One region of the Pseudoalteromonas sp. MMG024 genome, then DNA from elsewhere that is predicted to be linked to it. Evidence: predicted binding sites of a transcription regulator. Region 1 holds the regulator's gene; the other holds the start of a gene.
What was found. The regulator NrdR, encoded in region 1, represses ribonucleotide reductase genes. The targets are predictions, from matches to a motif close to AAACACNANATNTNGTGTTT.
Positions count from the first base shown of each region.

Region 2: the regulator NrdR is predicted to act here: its motif matches at 7,639-7,658, upstream of nrdA (class 1a ribonucleoside-diphosphate reductase subunit alpha).

Region 1 is NZ_JAKFZO010000007.1:29,900-42,148, forward strand. It holds gene ribBA (bifunctional 3,4-dihydroxy-2-butanone-4-phosphate synthase/GTP cyclohydrolase II) at 1-999, opposite strand, end outside; gene L1068_RS08090 (riboflavin synthase) at 1,024-1,683, opposite strand; gene ribD (bifunctional diaminohydroxyphosphoribosylaminopyrimidine deaminase/5-amino-6-(5-phosphoribosylamino)uracil reductase RibD) at 1,685-2,806, opposite strand; gene nrdR (transcriptional regulator NrdR) at 2,811-3,260, opposite strand; gene glyA (serine hydroxymethyltransferase) at 3,332-4,588, opposite strand; gene L1068_RS08110 (patatin-like phospholipase family protein) at 4,788-6,965, opposite strand; gene ettA (energy-dependent translational throttle protein EttA) at 7,161-8,834, shown strand; gene L1068_RS08120 (rhomboid family intramembrane serine protease) at 8,896-9,978, opposite strand; gene L1068_RS08125 (hypothetical protein) at 9,985-10,560, opposite strand; gene L1068_RS08130 (PilZ domain-containing protein) at 10,685-11,056, shown strand; gene L1068_RS08135 (hypothetical protein) at 11,584-11,868, shown strand; gene rraB (ribonuclease E inhibitor RraB) at 11,928-12,249, opposite strand, start outside; gene L1068_RS08145 (1-acylglycerol-3-phosphate O-acyltransferase) at 12,247-12,249, opposite strand, start outside.
Region 2 is NZ_JAKFZO010000001.1:362,453-374,701, forward strand. It holds gene cmk ((d)CMP kinase) at 1-561, opposite strand, end outside; gene aroA (3-phosphoshikimate 1-carboxyvinyltransferase) at 670-1,947, opposite strand; gene serC (3-phosphoserine/phosphohydroxythreonine transaminase) at 1,947-3,026, opposite strand; gene gyrA (DNA gyrase subunit A) at 3,149-5,845, opposite strand; gene ubiG (bifunctional 2-polyprenyl-6-hydroxyphenol methylase/3-demethylubiquinol 3-O-methyltransferase UbiG) at 6,000-6,710, shown strand; gene L1068_RS01745 (HAD-IA family hydrolase) at 6,712-7,386, shown strand; gene nrdA (class 1a ribonucleoside-diphosphate reductase subunit alpha) at 7,788-10,073, shown strand; gene nrdB (class Ia ribonucleoside-diphosphate reductase subunit beta) at 10,136-11,266, shown strand; gene yfaE (class I ribonucleotide reductase maintenance protein YfaE) at 11,266-11,529, shown strand; gene L1068_RS01765 (TonB-dependent receptor) at 11,685-12,249, shown strand, end outside.

The DNA.
Region 1 (12,249 bases):
TGAGCCTACACCTACGGTGCGCGATGTACCTTGGAACTTGCGCACGCTCGGGCTTTCACCTTTGTCTTGTGCTTCAAACGCTTTAAACAAGTGCTCAAGTTCTTCTGGGTTTTCGTGTTTCGCTAAAATAACTAATACACCGTTATTTTCGGCGATGTATTTCATTGCACCTGACAGTGTCCAGCTGCGATCGGATGCGCGATCTGACAATAAAATATCGTTAAACGTACTTTGTAAGTGAACACGTACTAAGGTTGCGTCATCTTCTTTTACGCCACCCTTTTTCATTGCGTAATGAAGTTGACCGTCAATTGTGTCTTTATACGTCACTAGGTCAAACTCACCGTGTTCAGTTGGCAATTTACATTCTGCTACACGCTCAATAGTCGCTTCATTTAAGTTGCGGTATTCAATTAAATCCGCAATGGTACCCATTTTTAAACCGTGCTCTTTAGCAAAAATTTCTAAGTCTGGGCGGCGCGCCATGGTGCCATCTGGATTTAGTATTTCAACGATTACTGAAGATGGTTCGCAGCCTGCTAAGCGCGCTAAATCACAACCGGCTTCTGTGTGTCCTGCACGAGTCAGTACACCACCCGGTTGCGCCATAATTGGAAAAATGTGACCTGGCTGTACGATATCTTCAGGTACTGCACCTTTTGCCACTGCAGCTTGTACTGTGCGTGCACGGTCTGCTGCTGAAATACCCGTTGTTACACCCTTTGCCGCTTCAATCGACATGGTAAAATTAGTAGAAAATTGTGCGCCGTTATTGCTCACCATTAGTGGTAAGTTAAGTTGCTGGCAACGCTCTTGTGTTAGCGTTAAACAAATCAAACCACGGCCATGTGTCGCCATAAAGTTAATTGCATCGGCACTGATGTGCTCAGATGCCATAATTAAGTCGCCTTCATTTTCACGGTCTTCGTCATCCATCAGAATGACCATTTTGCCTAGACGGATATCTTCAATAATTTCTGCTGCAGTGTGTAAGCCCATTTTGTTACCTTTGCTTGCGACTGGTTATCGATTCATAAAGCCAGCTTGCGCTAGAAGCTCATGAGTGAGAGAACTGGTTGGTTTTGCATCTTGCTGTGGCATCATTAAACGCTCTAAATAACGTGCGAGCTGATCCACTTCTAAATTCACTTTGCTACCTACTTTAAAGCCACTAATCGTGGTTTCGCCTGCTGTGTGTGGCACAATAGTTAGCTTAAATTCGTTGTCGTTTATTTCGTTTACGGTAAGGCTAATGCCATCAATGCAAACCGAGCCTTTATACGGAATGTACTTGAGTAATTGCGCTGGTGCACACAGCCAATAATCGGTTGCACGGGCATTGGTTTCAATACGGGTTATGGTTGCAATACCGTCTATATGCCCAGAAACTAAATGACCGCCTAAACGCGATTGTGGCATTAACGCTTTTTCAAGGTTAACGGTTTGCCCAACTTGGTAGTTTTCAAAGTTGGTTAACGATAGGGTTTCTTTTGATACATCGGCTACATAGCCGTGGCCTGTTAAAGCAATAACCGTTAGACATACGCCATTGGTTGCGATGCTGTCGCCTAATTTAACATCAGCCAAATCAAGTTTGCCTGAGTTAATGGTAACGCGCATGTCGCCAGCAATCATTTCAATTGCCGCAACGTTTCCGGTTGCTTCTATAATGCCTGTAAACATATTAATTTCTTTTTACTAATGCATGTAGACAGATATCCTGTCCAACTTGCTTGAGTGTGTTTATTTCAAGTTCAGGGACTTGAGACATGGTTGTAAATGTTGGCAAGTTAATCAAGCTCTTACTACTGTGCCCCATCAATTTAGGCGCCATAAACAGAACAAGTTCATCGACCAGCTGTTGTTCAAACATTTTACCTGCCAAGGTTGCGCCCGCTTCTAACAATACTAAGTTAACGCCGCGCTCGGCTAATAATGACAATAAAGCGTATAAATCTACTTTGCTATTATTTTGCTCAACCACTACTTGTTCAACAAAATGCGGCCAAGTGTGCGATTTATCAAGTGTTGTACGTGCAATAATTATTTTAGATGGTTGCTGAAATAACGCGAGATCCGGCGTTAGTCGGTTTTGCGAATCAATAATCACGCGTATTGGCTGGCGAGTACTGTGTTTTGCATCAGTATCTGTCAATTCATCAGGGCGGACATTTAATTTCGCATTATCGATAATAACGGTATCAGCCCCTGACAGTACTGCACAACTTTCTGCGCGTAAATCTTGCACAGCGCGGCGCGATTCACTGCTGGTAATCCATTTACTTTCACCATTTTCAAGCGCCGTTTTGCCATCAAGGCTTGCCGCTAATTTACAACGCACATAAGGCAAGTTGGTGCGCATGCGTTTTAAAAAGCCCAAATTGAGCGCTTCGGCTTCATCGTTTAATAAGCCAAAATCGGTTTCGACTCCGGCATCTTCGAGCATTTTTAAGCCGCGACCTGCAACTTCTGGATTTGGATCAACCATTGCAGCGACAACACGGCTAACGCCTGCTTTAATAAGACCTTCAGCACATGGCGGCGTGCGGCCATAATGCGAACACGGTTCTAGCGTAACATAAGCAGTTGCGCCTTTGGCGTTATCGCCAGCCATTTTCAGTGCATGCACTTCGGCATGAGGGCCACCCGCTTGAATATGAAAACCCTCACCGATGATTTGATTATCTTTAACTAAAACGCAACCTACGTTGGGGTTAGGCGTGGTGGTAAATCGACCGCGTTTTGCAAGCTCGATGGCGCGCGCCATATATTTGTGATCACATTCAGAAAAGCGATTGTTGTGCATCTAATTACTCACCTAAGCGTGCGATTTCTTCGCCAAATTCTTTAATGTCTTCAAATGAGCGGTAAACAGAAGCAAAACGTACGTAAGCAACTTTATCGAGCTTTTTCAGCGCTTCCATAATAAATTCGCCGACCGTTTTACTATCAACTTCGCGCTCACCTGTTGCACGCAGTTGCGATTTAATTTGGTGTACTACTTCTTCTACTTGTTCTGTACTGACAGGGCGTTTTTCTAGCGCACGATGCAAACCATTGCGAAGTTTGTCTTCATTAAACGGTTCTCGGCTGCCGTCTTGCTTGATTACACGTGGCATAACAAGCTCAGCACCTTCAAAGGTAGTAAAACGTTCGTGACATTCATTACATTCGCGACGACGGCGAACCTGATGACCACCACCTACTAAGCGTGAATCGATAACTTTGGTGTCATTGGCTGTACAAAAAGGACAATGCATAAACAACTCTCGAAAGAAAAAAGGCCGCAAAAAAAGCGGCCTTATCATATCATGTTAACAATGAGAAAACATTATGCGTAAACAGGGTGTTTCGCACAAATTGCTTTTACTTTCTCACGTACTTCATCTTGTACTTTTGTATCTTCGATGTTGTCTAGAACATCACAGATCCAGCCAGTTAACTCTTTTGCTTCTGCTTCTTTAAAACCACGACGCGTGATTGCAGGAGAACCGATACGTAGACCAGACGTTACAAACGGAGAACGTGGGTCGTTTGGTACTGAGTTTTTGTTAACTGTAATGTAAGCATTACCAAGTGCTGCATCAGCATCTTTACCTGTGATATCTTTGTTGATTAAATCAAGTAAGAATAGGTGGTTGTCTGTTTTACCAGAAACAACGTCGTAGCCACGTGCTTTGAATACTTCAACCATAGCTTGTGCATTCTTAACAACTTGTGTTTGGTATGCTTTGAACTCAGGCTCTAGTGCTTCTTTAAATGCAACCGCTTTAGCAGCGATTACATGACATAAAGGACCACCTTGACCACCTGGGAATACCGCAGAGTTTAACTTTTTGTAAATATCTTCGTCACCACAGTTAGACACGATTAAGCCACCACGAGGACCCGCTAGTGTTTTGTGTGTTGTTGTCGTAACCACGTGTGCAAATGGTACTGGGCTTGGGTAAACGCCTGCAGCAACAAGGCCGGCAACGTGTGCCATATCAACTAGCAGGTAAGCACCTACTTTGTCTGCGATTTCACGGAATTTAGCCCAATCAACAATACCTGAGTATGCTGAGAAACCACCGATGATCATTTTAGGCTTGTGCTCTAGTGCTAGCGCTTCAACTTGTGCATAGTCAATTTCGCCAGTTTCTTCGTTTAGCCCGTACTGAACTGCGTTGTACGTTTTACCTGAGAAGTTTACGTGTGAACCGTGAGTTAGGTGACCGCCGTGTGCAAGGCTCATACCTAAAACAGTGTCGCCCGGCTGAAGTAACGCTTGGAATACTGCCGCGTTTGCTTGTGAACCTGCGTGCGGTTGCACGTTTGCGTAATCTGTACCGAATAATTCGTTAGCGCGATCAATTGCTAATTGCTCAACAACATCAACGTGCTCACAACCACCGTAGTAACGCTTGTAAGGGTAACCTTCCGCGTATTTGTTAGTTAACTGAGAACCTTGTGCTTCAAGTACACGCGGGCTACAGTAGTTTTCAGACGCGATAAGTTCGATGTGCTCTTCTTGACGCTGCTTTTCGTTTTCCATTGCGCCAAATAGTTCTGGATCAAAATCCGAGATATTCATGCTACGTTCTAACATGGTTACTCCTAAATAGAAGATGGTTGTGGGATAAAGGGCGTATTGTACGCTTAAAAAGCGCCCTTGCCTACTTTGTATATGTGAAGTTATTTAAACAGGGATTGAAAATTTTTCACAGTGTATTTTTAATGATATTTTCAAATCGAAATATAAATATTTAAAATATAAAACAAACCATTCATTAAATTTAATTATACAACTACCAGTGTTTGCCTAATGAGACAAAAAAGCTGGATTCGCCATCATCGGTTGCACCAAAACCAAATGCAGCTGGGCCAAAGCGTGTATCGGTGCCAACAAACAAGCTGCTAGCAAAAATAAGCTCAGATAAATCGACACTTTGTTGAATATCCCACACATTGCCTACTTCAGCACTCACACCAAGGTAAAGTGGCATGCTGGTCATGTTAAGCATATCGCGACCTAAATCGTATTGATAAATTACTGCGCCAAACGCTTTCTTAGGACCGTTTAACACGTTTTTGCCATAACCCGATAAGTTTAAAAATCCGCCCAAGCGCTCAGTGTTAACGGTAAATGTACCGTCTGATTCATAACTGGTATACGATGCTGTGCCAACTAAGCCGTGGTGGCGAATAGAAAAAGCGCCGCGCCAATCAATTTTGTATTTACTGGCATAGCGACTGTCGATTGGATCAAGGCGATCGTCGTACGCTTCTTTAAAACGCCCATAATAAACACGTAGTCGATTACCTTGGGTTGGAAAGCTAATGCTATCTAAGGTGTCATACATCAAACTGCTGTAAAAACCCGTTTGATCAAAGGGGAATTTATCATTAATCAATGATTTTTGTTCAAGTTCGCCAACATCACGTATTGTGCCAAACTCAAATCGCCAAAAGTTATTAATGTTGTAACCAAGCGCCAAATTACCGCGCAGGTGATTTTTTTCCAAATCGAAGAACGCTTGCGTTACTGTTTGTAGCTTGTATCTATCTTTGATAAACGCAAGGCGAGCACTCGCATAATAGTCACCTTCTGCGTTTAGTGGTTGATAAAATTCGGTCGCGATATACTCTTCAAAACCTAGCGAAATCTCATTGCGCCAAAGCCCCCCATAGCGATTAATATTACTGCGCGTAAACGCCATATCAATTGAGAGCACCGAGTTTACTGTCACGTCACTTTGATAATTAGCGCCAAAATCTAAATAGTTTGGCCCCCACGATTTACCAATTGTTTTTAATACTAACACCCGCCCTTGTTCGGTATCTTTAAACTCGGTTTCAACGCGCTCAAATTCATTGAGCGCATAAACGCGGTTTACCGCCTGCTGCACATCATGCTCAGACGGAGTGTCTCCGGGGTTAATCGAAAAGTGTTTGAGTATCAATTTATTATTAACGTCTGACAAATTATCCAACGAAATCGCAAGTACTGGGTTATAAATTGGCTGAAACCACACTTGGCTACGCTCGCGTTTAGCAACTTGATAAGCCTCAAATGCACTCGGTGAAATAGCTAAGGTTTGTAGTTTTGGTTCCGCGATTTTTGCAGCGGCAAGGCCGCGTACTAACGACTCTTCTAAATCAGCCCAGTCAGTGGTGCTTAAGTCATCAATGTCGGGGCGTATATAGATGTCCTTTTCACTTAGTAAACGTTTTTGCCATTGTGTTGAGGCATTGGTCAAAATGGTAGAAAGCTGGCCAAGTACTTCCATGGTTGATGTGAACTCATTCGACTGAGCAAGTGATGCACCTATATCTACGGCTATAACGATATCTGCGCCCATCTCTTTTACTACATCAACCGGCAAATTATTGGCGATGCCACCATCAACCAGCAAGCGACCATCTATTTCGGTCGGCTGCACAGCCCCGGGGACCGAAGCCGACGCTTGCATTGCTTCAGCAATACTACCAGATGAAATAACCACGGCTTCACTGGTCGATAAATCGGTCGCAATTGCGCGATACGGGATTGCCAGCTGGTCAAAATCATCAAACAAATGCACTGAACGCGTGGAGTTTCGCAATAAACGGCTCATACTTTGGCCGACAAGCAAACCTTTAGATGAACGCAATGCACCGTCACGAATACCAAAATTCAGCTGTAGATTATACTTATCGCGTAGCTCTTTATCGCGATAACGTAATACTTCTCTTGGAATATCATCTGAATAGCCTTGGTTCCAATCTTCATTAAGCATAAATTTTTCAATTTCACTTGCTGAATATCCCAAGGCATACATACCTGCAACATAAGCGCCAATGCTAGTACCGGCGATATAATCAACTTTGACATTATTCGCTTCAAGTACCTTTAACACGCCAATGTGCGCGCCGCCTTTGGCGCCGCCACCACCGAGTACTAAGCCTATTTTTGGCTGATTCGACGCACTCAGTTCAAAACTCATCAATATTGAACAAAATAAAAGATAAAGAGAGGTTTTATTAAGCGCCGGCATAGGTAAGCAATTACTATTATTTTTATGTGACTTTACCTTAACTTAACAGAATGACATTTTAAATCTACTACGACATTGAATGCCCCCATTTATCACACTACAATATGCAGCAATTACATTATTAAAATCACTATAGGATTATTCATGCCTTTACCGGATAAGTTTATCTACACGATGCATCGTGTAAGTAAAGTAGTGCCGCCAAAGCGTACTATTTTAAAAGATATCTCGCTTTCATTTTTCCCTGGCGCAAAAATTGGTGTGCTTGGTTTAAACGGTGCAGGTAAATCTACCTTGCTTCGTATTATGGCGGGTGTTGATACCGAGTTTGAAGGTGAAGCGCGCGCGTTCCCTGATACAAAAATTGGTTACCTACCACAGGAACCTGTACTAGACGAAAACAAAACAGTACGTGAAACAGTTGAAGAAGCCCTTTCTGAAGTAACAAATGCCCTTGCACGTTTAGACGAAGTTTACGCTGAATACGCAATGGACGGCGCGGACTTTGACGCATTGGCAAAAGAGCAAGGTGAACTTGAAGCAATTATTCAGGCGCACGATGGTCACAACCTAGATAATGCACTAGAGCGTGCTGCCGATGCACTTCGTTTACCAGAGTGGGACACGCCAATTAAAGTACTTTCAGGTGGTGAGCGTCGCCGTGTAGCGATTTGTCGTTTATTACTTGAAAAGCCAGACATGCTATTACTCGACGAACCAACTAACCACTTAGATGCTGAATCAGTAGCTTGGTTAGAGCGTTTCTTACACGATTACGAAGGCACTGTTGTGGCGATTACCCACGACCGTTATTTCCTAGATAACGTTGCAGGTTGGATTTTAGAGCTTGACCGTGGTGAAGGTATTCCGTGGGAAGGTAACTACTCGTCATGGCTTGAGCAAAAAGATGCGCGTTTGAAGCAAGAAGAAAAAGCGGAAAAAGCACGTCAGAAATCAATTGCGCAAGAACTTGAGTGGGTACGTTCAAACCCGAAAGGCCGTCAGGCTAAATCGAAAGCACGTATGGCACAATTCTCAGAACTACAACATTCTGATTACCAAAAGCGTAACGAAACTAACGAGCTATTTATTCCACCAGGTCCTCGTCTAGGTGATAAAGTACTAGAAGTAAATAACATCAAAAAAGGCTACGGCGACCGTGTACTAATTGATGATTTAAGCTTCTCAGTACCAAAAGGTGCAATCGTCGGTATTATCGGTGCTAACGGTGCTGGTAAATCAACCTTATTCCGTATGCTAGGCGGTCAAGAAACACCAGATGCAGGTTCATTTGAACTAGGTGAAACCGTTGAACTTGCAACAGTTGACCAGTTCCGTGACGATTTAGATGGTTCAAACACTGTATTCCAAGAGTTATCTGAAGGCCAAGACTTATTGAAAATTGGTAACTTTGAAATTGCTAGCCGTGCTTATGTATCGCGCTTTAACTTCAAAGGTAACGACCAGCAGAAATACGTGAAAGACTTATCAGGTGGTGAGCGTAACCGCCTTCACCTAGCTAAGCTTCTAAAAGCTGGCGGTAACATGATCTTACTCGATGAGCCTACCAATGACCTCGACGTTGAAACACTACGTGCCCTTGAGAATGCGATTTTAGAATTCCCAGGCTGTGTAATGTGTATCTCGCACGACCGTTGGTTCCTTGACCGTATTGCTACGCATATTCTTGATTACCGTGATGAAGGTCAAGTTAACTTCTTCGAAGGTAACTACACAGAATACGAAGCATGGCTTAAGAAAACGCTTGGTGCAGAAGCTGCGCAACCTAAACGTATTAAGTACAAGAAAATCGGTTAATTGGTTTTCACACAATACAAAAAAGCCCGCAATGTGCGGGCTTTTTAATGCATAAGCGTTATTAACGTTTTAGCACAGCTTCTGGCTGATTGAGCAGTTTGATTAATGGGTTTTCAGCAAGCACTTTCTCTTTTAAGAAGTAACCAATCACTAAGCCAACAACAAAACCACCGATGTGCGCGCCATAATCAACACCATCTTGTAATACGATTAAACCGAAAATATTAATTGCTATCCAAATCGCAAAGAACCACACCGCGCTCAGTTTCTTTTGATAAATAACAAACATAAAGGTTAAGCTAGCGTGTCTAAACCACATTAAGTACATGCCAAATAATCCTGCAATTGCACCACTGGCACCAACTGATGGAATATTCGGGTCTTGCGACATAACTAAGCTAAACAGCGATGCACCTATGCCGCATATCAAATAATACATAAGGTATTTTTTATGGCCGAGCGCATCTTCTAAGTTGTCACCAATAATGTATAAGAAATACATGTTTCCAACTAAATGCATCACAGAGCCATGTAAAAAGACGCACGTTAATAAAGTCCAAATCTCTTGCCCGTTGTTAACATCTGCAGGTCTTAGTGCAAAGTTTTCTAATACAAAAGCAAAGCTCTCGATGTTAAAGAAATACGCACAGAAAATCAGAATATTAATCGCAATTAAAGACCAGTTTACCCAAGGTTTTGACTTGGTTTTTAAGTTATATTCCACTGGCATTTGCGTTAAAAATTGGAATAAGTAGGTTTTCCAAGATACTTTTTTATTTAGCTCATCAAGTGCACCGAGTAACTCAGGACTGTTTTCAACTGACGTGAGTTCGTCTTTATCAATCCAGCTACCATCACACTTACGACAAATATCCAGTTCAGTTTGATAATCTTTTAATAAGTGCACAGCTTCTAAATGGCTACCACAATCAGGGCAGTTCAATTCTGTGCTACCTTGAGGCTCACCAAAGTGATGGCTATAACATTCGCCAATCGGGCCGTCATTAATCTCTTCAATCATGCGATTAACTTGGTTTTTCTCAAACCACAAACCGCCGCACTGACGGCAAACATCAATTTCTTCACCGCAATAATGGGTAACTTCAAGTGCTACATTAACGCACTTTGGACAACGTTTGGTCATGGCTCATTACTCTCCTTTTAATACGCCAATTTGAATATCTTCTTTCGCTAACAAGCGTTTTAGCTCGTCAGCACTGTCTTTAAGTTTTAACAGCGGGCCATTTTTAAAATATTCCGTTTGTTCTAACAATAATTTTGATGCATGGCGTGAACCAATGGCCCAGCGACCTACCTGATCGATGGTGCGGTCAGCCTTACCGTAAAAGCGGCGCACTTCAGAAAGAATTTCACTCGGCGTTTCCAAAGTAGTGGGATTGTACTTCATGGTTTGCCAAACGTATTTGTCAAGCATTGGGCGCTGCTCTGTAATCACTACTTTTGGCGGGCTTTTGGCGAGGACTTTTGCGTACGTTTCAAGTTCTTTAACCGCGTCATCTAATTCATCGTATAACGACATGCGCAGATAATAGTTATCTTCCATTTTGCTTAACGTATCGAATTTTAGCGCTTGTTCAAGACCGCTTTGTGCAGCTAAATATACACCAACAATTGTCGATACAATCATAAACGCCTGATTTAACCAAAATCCGGTTTTTTTCAATTCACCGTGATCAATCTTTTGTTTTTCAGCGTGTTCTGGCATTGTTTTTCCCTTTAAAAATATATTCCATAAGTGGCGCCCGCTATTTAAACATATCAGCATGAAAATATTTAATATTTTTTGTTAATCGGCTATGCTTTAAAGATGACGATAAGGAGCGCTCCTAATGCAAGAAAGACGACATTTCACTCGTATTATTTACCGCACGCCTGCAAAATTAACCTTTATGGGCGTAGAGTATAACGCTGAAATCCTTGATTTATCGCTTAAAGGTGCACTTTTAAATAAGCCTGATAACTGGCCTACTGCGTGCGATCTTTCGCATCACGCCAAGTTAGTGTTTCAACTTTCTAACAGTGATATTGCGATTGAGATGCTGGTGTCGCTGGCACATGTTGAAAGTGACCAATTGGGGCTACGCTGTGAGCAAATTGAAATTGACAGTGTGACGCATTTAAAACGCCTTATCGAACTCAACATGGGAGATGAAGAAGAACTTTATCGTGAGCTTGAGCATTTATCGGTGTTAAACGATTAGACGCTTTAAATATCGCAGCAAAAGTTAGCTGCAGCTAATGTGTTTAAAATAGCAACCTCGTTTTGAGGTCAACAGCACGTGCTAAAGCGCGTTTTCTATTTATTGTGATCTTGAAACTCATTCGCGCAAGTCATTTTTAGCATTGTTACTTCCCCCTTTGTTAACCTTTTCGTCATCAAATCTAGCCAAAAAAATTCTTATATTAATTGTGATTATTTAGATTTAACACCTTTCACAGCCAGTACAGCCTCTATCGCCATTGTTACCTGTTAAAAAGCGCAGCCTTATACACGCGTTAACCCTGCAAATATTGAATCATTATTTTCATTAAAAACATGGAGTGCTGAGAGTTTGGGAGCTTTGTAATTACATTCGTTAAGCTATACGCCTTAATAAACAAAAGATTTTATGATTATTGGCGCTTATATATTTACGATTAAATTAATTGATAATCATTATCACTTTTATTGACTTAAAATTCTGCGCAGTATAATCTTACCAACATGTAAACCTAGCAGGGAAAAACCATGGAAGTTATTTTGATTGCTTTTTCATTTATTACGGTAATTATTGCAATGTCGTGCTATTTCAAAAGTAACCAATGCGCTGAAAGTATTCGCTTTGATAGCAATAGCCCGATTGGTCTTTATTGGTTGCTGGCGGTCGTATCGTCTGCACTTGCCCTTTTTACAGCAGTTACAGCGTTAGGCGTATATGAAGGAACCCTTGCTTGGTTATCAATTCACACATTGATTTTAGTGCCTGTCTTATTGTTCTCCCCGTTCAAACTCTCACAAGATAAGCCACAATAAAAAATAGCGCCATTTGGCGCTATTTTTTTATACTCGATTTGTCAATACAACACAGGAGCTTACTCTTGAAAGTAAGTTCCCCAGCCATCGTATTCCACACCAGCTTTTGCAGCAAGATCGATAAGTTTATCTACATCTTCAAGAATAAGTTCTGCGTCAAGTTCACATTCAACTACAACGTCAAAGCCCCAAATTTTGCTGCCATCTTCTAATTCAAGTTCAGCTGGGTCTTCCACGTCAAAACCAAGTTTGAATGCAGCCAGTGCCGCTTCTTCTAGCTTATCAAAATCTTCACATACAAAGTGGTGTTCTACTTCGTACAGTTTGTCTGGGTTTGAGCCGTCTTCTAATAACGACTCAACAATGTCTTCACTTATTTCA
Region 2 (12,249 bases), on a different contig from region 1:
ATCGCGATCGTCACGTGCTTTGATATCTGCAACTAGGCTGTCTATTTTAACATCAACACCACGTTGCTTCAACTCAAGAAAACGGCGATTTGCACGCTCTTCTGCTGACGCTGTTAAATATACTTTTAGCACTGCATCAGGGAACACTACAGTGCCCATATCGCGACCATCAGCTATTAAGCCTGATTCGCTTCTAAATGCACGCTGTCGACGTAATAACGCTTCGCGAACACTCGGCAATGCGGCAATTTTAGATGCCATGCCACCAACCTCTTCAGTACGAATTGATTTGGTAACATCTTCACCTTCTAAAATAATTTTACCATTGCCGGTTTCATTATCTATCACAAATTGCACATCTAAATTAGCCGCTAACGGCAATAAAGCTTCTTCGTCTGTTGGTGTTATCATATGGTGGCTCGCTGCTAGCGCTAAAACACGATAAATCGCGCCACTATCTAATACGTCCCATCCAAGCTTATTTGCTAATAAACGGCAAACGGTTCCTTTACCTGAACCACTTGGTCCATCGACTGTAATTACTGGTTGACTACCCAACATTACAACCTCCCAAAATGTACAAAACTAAAATCGCCGCGCAGTATACGCGATAATTAAAAAATTATCGCTACTTTACGGTGAAAAATCTGTGATTTCTATTTTAGACGATTATTCCGACACACATGCAAGTGTTTCAAAATAAGTAGGAAATGTCTTATAGGTACATTTAGGATCATTGATAATTACATCATGACCACCTACCGCCACCATTGAAAAGCACATGGCAATTCGGTGATCATCATAGGTATCTATTTCGGCAAGTTGAATGTTATCGGTAGGGGTTACTTCAATAAAGTCATGCCCTTCTACAACCTCTGCACCGAGCTTTCTAAGCTCCGTTGCCATCGCATAAAGTCGATCCGTCTCTTTTACTCGCCAGTTATAAATGTTGCGTATCGCTGTTTTACCTTTTGCAAAAAGTGCAACGGTTGCAAGTGTCATCGCTGCATCTGGGATTGCATTGGCATCGATATCTACACCCTTAAGCTCACCTTTAGACACAACAAGATAATCGTCATGCCATTCGATTTTTGCACCCACTTGTTCCATCACTTTTGCAAAACCAATATCGCCTTGCACACTTGCGGCGCCAACACCATTAATACGAATTGTGCCGCCATTAATCGCTGCGGCAGCAACAAAGTAAGACGCACTTGAAGCGTCACCTTCAACCATAATTCGACCAGGCGATTGATACTGCTGATTACCTGTCACTACAAATGATTGATAATCATTATTTTCAACACTAACGCCAAATTTGGCCATTACGCCCAAGGTAATATCAATATAGGGTTTAGAAACAAGCTCGCCTTTTATAGTGATTTCTGTGTTGTTTTTAAAAAGCGGCGCCGCCATTAACAGTGCTGTTAAAAATTGGCTCGAAATACTGCCGTCAATTTCTACTTTACCACCGGCTAGTTGATTACCCACGATTTTAAGTGGCGGATAATCTTTATTTTTTAAATAGCTAATATCTGCGCCTAATGCGTGTAGTGCATCAACAAGATGACCAATCGGTCTTTCTTCCATGCGAGGTTCGCCGATTAGCTCATATTCACCATTGGAAGTAGCTAAGACTGCGGTAAGCGGACGAAATGCTGTACCTGCATTACCTAAAAATAGTGGCTCAGAGGGCGTTTCAAAATTGCCGCTTTTACCATGAACTTGGGCAATTGTTTTATCTTCATTTAGCGATACCTCAACGCCCATAGCATTGAGCGCTTTAAGCATATGACGAATATCATCGCTATCGAGAAGATTCTCTACTTGAGTTGTGCCTTCGCATAGCGCTGCCAGTAATAGAATGCGGTTAGATAAACTCTTAGAGCCCGGTAACGTGACTTCACCATTTACACGCTGAATCGCTTGTAAGTGTAACTGTTCCATTACTTATGCTCCTGTTCGAACTTATGCATGAAGTCTACTAGTGCTTTTATGCCGTCAATTGGCATTGCATTGTAAATACTAGCACGCATACCACCTACCATACGGTGTCCCTCTAAGGCGAGTAAACCAGCTTGTTTCGACTCTGCTAAAAAGGCTTTGTTCAGTGATTCGTCGTTAAGCCAAAATGGCACATTCATTCGCGAACGGAAGTCACGCGCAACGGTATTTTTATAAAACTGGCTATTATCAATAAAATCATAAAGTAATGATGCTTTTTCGATGTTTTGTTGTTCTATTACTGCAACGCCACCTTGTGCTTTTAACCATTTAAAAACTTCCGCAGCTAAATACCAAGAATACGTTGGCGGCGTGTTATACATGCTTTCTTTTTTAGCTTCTAAGGCATAATCAAAAATGCTCGGCTTCTGTGTACCTTCACGTGAAAGCAGTGATTTTTTAACAATAACAATGGCAAGACCTGATGGGCCGATATTTTTCTGTGCGCCCGCATAAATTAAATCAAACTGATTAACATCAATTTCGCGCGAAAGAATGTTTGAAGACATATCTGCGACGATTGGTGCACTGTGTTTTACCGTATCAACAATCTCAATGCCGTCGATTGTTTCATTTGGGCAATAGTGAATGTATGACGCATCGCTCGGTAATGGCCAAAGGTCAGGCGTTAAGCAATTAAACTCGCCGTTTTTATCATCGCGTACATTAATTTCAATAGCATCGGTAAACTTTTGTGCTTCGCTGAATGCACCATCAGACCAAATGCCACTATTGATGTAGACCGCTTGTTTGTTTGCAACATGAAGATTCTGCGGTACTGCAGCGAACTGACCGCGACCACCACCGTGCATAAATAACACGGCATAGTCATCAGATATGTTCATTAGTTCACGTAAATCACGTTCGCTTTGCTTAGCAAGCGCTATAAATTCGTTACTGCGATGACTTATTTCCATCACATTAACGCCTAGCCCTTGCCAATCTAAAAACTCTTTTTGCGCTTTTTCTAATACTGCTCGGGGCAAACTTGCTGGCCCTGCACAAAAATTATATACACTCATTCCCAAAACCTCATTTGTACATAATTAGAAAACAAAAAAGCGGCTGTTAGCCGCTTTTAACATTGTTCATACTGTAACTGATTAAATATCAAATTACCGCATGATAAAGATGAATATTTTTTCTATTCAGCTGGTTGCTCTGAATTATTTTCATCTGTATTTGGTGTTTCATTATTTTCGCTTGAAACTGCTTCATCTTCACCTTCTTCAGAAAGGAATTGAGACTCTTCAATTTCATCGATACGCTGTAAACCAACAACTTGTTCGTCATCAGCTGTACGAATTAAAATAACACCTTGTGTATTACGACCAACAGTAGATACCTCATTAACACGGGTGCGTACTAATGTTCCTTTGTTAGAGATAATCATGATTTCATCATTATCTTCAACTTGCACCGCGCCAACTACTTTACCATTACGCTCAGATACTTTAATCGATACAACACCTTGTGTTGCACGGCTCTTCGCTGGGTAATCTTCAAGCAGTGTACGTTTACCGTAACCATTTTCAGTGATCGTCAATACCGGACCATCGTTCTTAGGTACGATAAGTGACACAACTTTCACGTCATCTGGCATCTTAATACCGCGTACACCTGTCGCTGTACGACCCATCGGGCGTAACGCTAGTAACTCTTCGCCAGTTTCCGCATCAAGTTTCACTTCACCTGTTTCCGAATCACGTTGTTTTTCGTTAAAGCGTACTACTTTACCGTGATCAGTGAACAACATGATGTCGTTTGTGCCGTTGGTGATATCTGCACCAATCAAGCTATCGCCTTCGTTTAGATTGATTGCGATAATGCCCGAAGCACGCTGACGACTGTATGCCGTAAGTGGTGTTTTCTTAACTGTACCGTTCGCTGTCGCCATTAATACATACTTATCTTCTTCATACTCGCGTACTGGTAAGATAGTGGTAATACGCTCATCTGCTTCAAGTGGTAGTAAGTTAACAATTGGCTTGCCACGCGCAGCGCGACTTGCTAGTGGTAACTGGTACACTTTAAGCCAATATAAACGACCTGACGTTGAGAAACATAAAATCGTGTCGTGGGTGTTTGCAACTAATAGACGTTCAATGAAATCTTCATCTTTCATCTTAGTTGCAGATTTACCTTTACCACCACGACGCTGCGCTTCGTAATCAGAAAGCGGTTGATACTTAACGTAACCTTCGTGAGACAGCGTTACTACAACGTCTTCTTCATTGATTAGGTCTTCAAGGCTAATATCGTGCGCAGCTGCTGTAATTTCAGTGCGACGCTCATCGCCAAAGTTTTCTTTAATTTCAACTAGCTCTTCACGAATAACTTCCATTAAACGCTCAGGAGTTGAGAGGATATAAAGTAGTTCAGCAATTAGATCTAATAGCTCTTTATATTCATTTAAGATTTTTTCGTGTTCTAAACCTGTTAGTTTATGTAAACGAAGGTCTAGAATTGCATTCGCTTGTGCTTCTGACAAGTAGTATTGACCATCGCGAATACCTAAATCTGGTGCAAGCCATTCAGGGCGAGCAACGTCGTCTTCACCTGCTTTTTCTAGCATGCCTTTAACGTTGCCCAGTTGCCAGCTACGAGAAAGTAAGGCTATTTTTGCTTCTTCACGAGTTTGCGAACGACGAATAACCTCGATAATAGGATCGATATTCGCAAGCGCGATTGCTAAACCTTCAAGAGTATGTGCTCTGTCACGTGCTTTACGTAAATCAAATACCGTACGACGCGTCACTACTTCGCGACGGTGCGTAACAAACGCTTCAAGCATTTCTTTTAGGTTAAGTAGTTTTGGCTGGCCATTATCTAGCGCAACCATGTTCATACCAAACACTGTTTGCATTTGTGTTTGTGCATACAGGTTGTTTAGAACAACTTCGCCTACTTCACCGCGTTTAATTTCGATAACAATGCGCATACCGTCTTTATCAGACTCATCACGCAGTGCACTGATGCCCTCAATTTTCTTGTCTTTAACAAGTTCAGCAATCTTTTCAATTAAACGTGCTTTGTTAACTTGGTACGGGATTTCATGAACAATGATTGTTTCTTTACCCGTTTTTTCGTTAACTTGAACTTCTGCTTTGGCGCGGATATAAACTTTACCACGGCCTGTTTTATACGCTTGCTCGATACCTTTTTTGCCACTGATAATACCCGCTGTTGGGAAATCAGGACCCGGGATATAATCGATCAGCTCTTCAATTTGTATTTCTGGGTTTTCAATAACCGCTAAACAGCCGTTAATAACTTCAGATAGATTATGCGGCGGGATGTTCGTCGCCATACCTACCGCGATACCAGAGGCACCATTTACAAGTAAGTTAGGTACGCGTGTTGGTAAAACAGCTGGAATTTTTTCCGTACCATCATAGTTATCAACGTAATCAACCGTTTCTTTTTCAAGGTCCGCTAATAATTGATGGGCCATTTTAGCCATACGTACTTCGGTATAACGCATCGCAGCAGCGCTGTCGCCGTCTACCGAACCGAAGTTACCTTGACCATCAACTAATAAATAACGAAGTGAGAACGGCTGAGCCATACGTACTATCGTATCGTAAACCGCACTATCACCGTGTGGGTGATATTTACCGATTACGTCACCTACAACACGTGCAGACTTTTTATAAGGTTTGTTCCAATCATTATTGAGTTCATTCATTGCGAAAAGTACGCGGCGATGAACTGGTTTTAAACCATCTCGTACATCAGGAAGCGCACGTCCTACAATTACGCTCATGGCATAATCGAGGTATGAATTTTTTAATTCATCTTCAATATTGATTGGAAGGATTTCATTGGCGAGATCTGTCATCCGATTTCTCTTCCTTCAATCGTGTATTAATTCAGTTATTATTTTTATAACCAAAGCATGCTAACACAAAAAATCATTATTTACAGGTTGTAAGCAGTAGTCTTTTTATAAAAAATCCCTTTATAATGCCCTCAAATCACTCTGGATGCTTTTTATGACCGTTCAACAAAATGTAGATGCAAGTGAAATTGCAAAATTTGAAGCCATGGCCGACCGTTGGTGGGACCTTAATGGTGAATTTAAACCGCTACACGAAATAAACCCGCTTCGTTTAGACTTTATTAACTTATATAGCCAAGGTATTTTCTCAAAAAATGTATTAGACGTTGGCTGCGGTGGCGGTATATTAGCTGAAAGCATGGCTAAGCTAGGCGCGCAAGTGACGGGTATTGATATGGGAGAAGAGCCCTTAAATGTTGCTAAATTACATGCATTAGAAGTCGGCGTTTCCCTTAATTATGAAAAAGTGACCGCTGAAGCGTTTGCCGAGCAAAACCCTCAGCAATTTGATGTTGTTACTTGTATGGAAATGCTTGAACACGTACCAGATCCTGAATCTGTAATCGCATCATTAGCAACATTGGTGAAGCCCGGTGGTCATGTATTTATGTCAACGCTTAATAAAACACTTAAAGGATATTTATTTGCCATTGTTGGTGCCGAGCACTTACTTAAGATTGTGCCAAAAGGCACGCACGACCACGACAAATTCATCAAGCCTGCGACTTTGATTAATTGGGCTGAAAAATACGGCCTTAAAGCGCGCATTATGAAAGGGTTAAGTTACAATCCGCTTGGCCAAACATATAGTTTAACCAATGATGTGTCAGTTAACTATATGATCCATTTTGAAAAGTTAGCATAAAATGTATCAAGCAGTATTGTTTGACTTAGATGGCACCTTAATCGACAGTGCGGATGATTTAGGTGCTGCGCTTAACTTTGTGTTAGCCAAACATAATAAACCGACGGTAAGTGCAGAGGCATATCGTACCCAGGCCTCTAACGGTACGCTTGCATTACTCAAACTTGGTTTTGGTGATGAATGGCAAAATCTGTCTAACGACGAACAAGCGCGATTAAAAGAGGCGTTTCTTACCTTTTACGCAAACAATTTATGGTGTAAAAGCAGTTTTTACCAAGGTATTGTGCCACTAATTACGTTTTTAGATGAGCACGCAGTTCCTTGGTCGATTGTGACAAATAAACCAAAGCACCTAACTAACCCCCTTGTTACGCAAATAACACAATTTGCAAACTGCAAAAATATTGTATCGGGTGACACACTTGAACGCGCCAAGCCCTACCCTGATCCTTTGCTTTACAGCTGTGAATTAATGAAGGTTGATCCTAAGTGTTGCATTTATATCGGTGACGATGAGCGCGATATCATTGCTGGCAAATCTGCGGGAATGAAAACAGCTTCGGCGCTTTGGGGATATTTAAATGGCAACCCTGTTTCAAGCTGGCAATCTGACTTTAGCTTCACTAACGCCTGCTCACTGCTTAACCATATATCTAGTTGTCATGATGAAAATTAACCACTAGATATTGTGGTTATTTTAATCTCGGACCCAAAAACAATACCTTGTGAATTTGCAACAAATAAATTTTAAATATTTTTTTTTATCGTATTTTTTTCGTTGTTTTTTCACATAGACTAAACACACTTTACTTAACAAGTTAGTGGATGCTAACAGACTAGTTAGTAAAAAATTGATCACAAATTATCTCGCTTTTCTAGGCCTTGAAAAAAGACGCATACCCCTCTATCTTGTGATCATCTGTGATGGCGACACCATATCTAGTAGCTAAGCGAAAAACGAGCACTAGTGGTAATTTCGCCTGAGCCGTGCGCTTAAATAATAGGACAAAAGTCCACTTTAATATTTCGACATAATAAAAATTTTTTGCTCGTTTGAAGGAAATTGCAGGCATAACTATGAACCAAGAGCTTTCAGTCAGTAAACGTGACGGTCGCAAGGAACCGCTTGACCTAGACAAAATTCACCGCGTTATTGCATGGGCAGCAGAAGGCCTAAATAACGTATCTGTATCGCAAGTAGAACTAAAATCACATATTCAGTTTTACGACGGTATCCGTACAGAAGATATTCACGAAACCATTATCAAAGCTGCTGCAGATCTAATTTCGAAAGAAACACCAGATTATCAGTATCTTGCTGCGCGTTTGGCAATTTTCCATTTGCGTAAGAAAGCCTATGGTAAATTTGAGCCACCTAAACTGTATGATCATATGGTTAAGATGGTTGAAATGAACAAGTATGATCCACATCTACTTGCCGACTATAGCCTGCAGGAAATCGAAGAGCTTGACGCGTATATTGATCATTCTCGCGATCTTACTTTCAGCTATGCTGCCGTTAAGCAGTTAGAAGGTAAATACCTTGTGCAAAACCGTGTTACCGGTGAGATTTATGAAAGCGCGCAGTTCCTTTATATTTTAGTTGCAGCATGTCTATTCTCAAAATATCCGAAAGACACGCGTTTAGACTATGTAAAACGTTTTTATGACGCAACATCGACGTTTAAGATCTCATTGCCTACGCCAATTATGGCGGGTGTGCGTACTCCTACGCGTCAATTCAGTTCATGCGTACTGATTGAATGTGACGATAGCCTAGATTCAATTAATGCAACGTCATCGTCGATTGTAAAATACGTAAGCCAACGTGCTGGTATTGGTATCAATGCGGGCCGAATTCGCGCACTAGGTAGCCCAATTCGCAGCGGTGAAGCATTCCACACTGGCTGTATTCCTTTCTACAAGCACTTCCAAACGGCAGTTAAAAGCTGTTCACAAGGCGGTGTGCGTGGTGGCGCAGCAACACTATTCTATCCGTTATGGCACTTAGAAGTTGAAAATCTACTGGTGCTTAAAAACAACCGTGGTGTTGATGACAACCGTGTTCGTCATTTAGATTACGGCGTTCAGTTTAACAAAGTAATGTATTCGCGCTTAATTAAAGACGATTACATCACACTGTTTAGCCCGTCAGATGTGCCTGGTCTTTACGATGCGTTCTTTGAAGATCAAGATGAGTTCGAGCGCTTATACTTACAATACGAACAAGATGAATCAATTCGTAAAAAACGTATTAAAGCGATTGAATTATTCTCTATGTTTGCTCAAGAGCGTGCAAGCACAGGTCGTATTTACCTACAAAACGTAGACCACACAAATACACATAGCCCGTTTGATTCAAAAGTAGCACCAATTCGTCAGTCTAACCTGTGTCTAGAAATTGCGCTTCCTACTAAGCCATTAAAACACGTAATGGACGAAGAAGGTGAAATTGCATTGTGTACGCTTTCTGCGTTCAACCTTGGTGCGATTAAATCACTTGATGAATTAGACGAATTAGCAGAACTTGCTGTACGTGCACTAGACAACTTACTCGATTATCAAGATTACCCTGTACCGGCTGCATATAACGCAACTATGGGTCGTCGTACGTTAGGTATTGGTGTAATTAACTACGCTTATTACCTTGCTAAAAACGGTGTTAAGTATTCAGACGGTTCTGCAAACGCGTTAACTCACCGTACATTTGAAGCAATTCAATATTACTTAATGAAAGCATCAAATGAACTTGCTAAAGAAAAAGGCGCATGTCCTAAGTTTAACGAAACAACGTACGCAAAAGGCATTATGCCAATTGATACCTACAAGAAAGATCTTGATACAGTATGTAATGAGCAATTGCACCTTGATTGGGATGGCTTACGCGAAAGTATTGTTAAACACGGTATGCGTAACTCAACATTATCTGCGCTAATGCCATCAGAAACGTCATCGCAAATCTCTAACGCAACCAATGGTATTGAGCCACCGCGTGGACACATCAGTGTTAAAGCGAGTAAAGACGGTATCTTAAAGCAAGTTGTTCCAGAGTACGAACGTTTACAAGATGCATACGAGTTACTTTGGGATATTCCAAGCAACGATGGTTACTTACAATTAGTGGGTATTATGCAGAAGTTTATCGACCAAACCATTTCTGCTAACACGAATTATGATCCAAATAAGTTTGAAGGCGGTAAAGTTCCAATGAAGCTATTGCTTAAGGATTTACTGACTGCATACAAACTTGGTGTTAAAACACTTTACTACCACAACACCCGTGATGGTGCATCGGATTCACAGGACGAGCTTAAGCCAGAGCCTGAAGATGATGGCTGTGCAGGCGGCGCGTGTAAAATCTAAATCCCAGCGGGCAAGATACACTCTTTGCCCGCTAGTTTGTTTTCTCTAGAGTTAATAATAATATGTCGTATTCAACATTTAGTCGCGAGCATAATGACCAACTAAAAGAACCAATGTTCTTTGGACAAACTGTTAATGTTTCGCGCTATGATCAGCAAAAGCACCCTATTTTTGAAAAGCTAATTGAAAAGCAACTTTCATTCTTTTGGCGTCCAGAAGAAGTTGACGTGAGTAAAGACCGCATCGACTTTGAAGGTTTACCAGAACACGAAAAGCACATTTTCTTGAGCAACTTAAAATACCAAACATTACTTGATAGTGTACAAGGTCGTTCACCAAATGTTGCGTTACTCCCTATCGTATCAATTCCAGAACTTGAAACTTGGATTGAAACGTGGGCGTTCAGTGAAACGATTCACAGCCGTTCATACACCCACATTATTCGCAACGTAACAAAACAGCCAGAAATGATTTTTGACGACATTGTTACCAATGAAAAAATTGCAGAGCGCGCAGAAGAAGTAACGCGTTATTACGATGAACTAATCAGCTTAACGACGATTTACAACCAATACGGTGAAGGCAAACACCAAATCAATGGTGAAGAAGTTAAGATCAACTTATTCGATCTTAAAAAGAAACTTTACCTTTGCATCATGTCAGTAAACATTTTAGAAGCTATTCGCTTCTATGTTAGTTTTGCTTGTTCGTTTGCGTTTGCAGAGCGTGAATTGATGGAAGGTAATGCGAAAATCATCAAGCTTATCGCACGTGATGAAGCCCTTCACTTATCAGGTACACAGCACATTCTAAACATTATGCAAGAAGGTGATGACGATCCTGAAATGGCGATTGTTGCAGCGCAATGCCGCGAAGAATCGATTGCGATGTTCACCAAGGCAGCAGAGCAAGAAAAAGAATGGGCAGAATACTTATTCAAAGACGGCTCAATGATTGGCTTAAACAAAGACATTCTTTGCCAATATGTTGAATACATCACAAATGTACGTATGGCAGCTGTTGGTTTACCAACTGTATTTGAAACCAGCTCAAACCCAATTCCTTGGATCAACGCGTGGTTAGTTTCAGATAACGTACAGGTAGCACCACAAGAAGCTGAAATTAGTTCTTACCTTGTCGGTCAAATTGATTCAGAAGTAAATGCTTCTGACTTTGGTGACTTTGATCTTTGATGAGCAAAGTTACTGTTGTAAATACTGATCAGAGTCTTGAATTCGACTCTGATCAGCCAAATCTACTCACCTTCTTAGAAAAAAATAAAATCCAAACACAATTTCACTGCCGTGAAGGGTTTTGTGGTGCCTGCCGCTGTAAGCTAGTCAGTGGCAAAGTCGACTACCAACAGGAACCGTTGGCATTTGTTCGTAAAGGTGAGATTTTATTGTGTTGCGCAACACCACTTGAAGATATAGAAATAGACATTCCAAAGTTTTAAAGCTGCCTACTCCCCTTTCTGTATATCACCGTAATAATTTCGTAATTAGAAACAATTAATATATGTAATGATATAACAATTTATTTATTTGTACGTGCGATGATGTTACAGTATCACATAACACGTAATTTTTTAATCTTACTGAAGTATTCGTTATGAAAAAATCTCTCATTAGCTTGGCAGTGCTAAGCGTAGTATTCCCTCTTAGCTCACACGCTGCACAGATTTCAGGACAATTGACTGATAATTCAGGCAAGCCAATTGCTGGTGTTGCAGTGCATGTTCATGGTAAAGAAAAAACTGTTACAACCAATAATGCAGGTCAATATCAAATTGAACTGGATGCAGATAGCCAGTTACATTTCAGTAAAGATGGTTTTCTAGACAAACGCATTAGCGTTAAAAACGAAGCTCAAACAATCAATTTTGTACTAGAAAAATCATCAATTGAAGCGATCACTGTATATGCTTCAGCGCTTCACAAAAGTAACCTTGAGATGGCCTCTCCTGTAGCAGTGCTTGCGGGAGACGAGCTCAAAGATAAATCATCTAATACACTTGGTGAAACCCTAAATAGACTGCCGGGTGTTAGCCAAACATATTTTAGTTCTGTCGCGTCTTCACCTGTTATTCGAGGTTTAGATGGCCCACGTGTACGCGTTATGCAAAATGGTTTAGAAAGTAGTGACGCATCGCGCGTAGGCCCTGATCACGCAAACA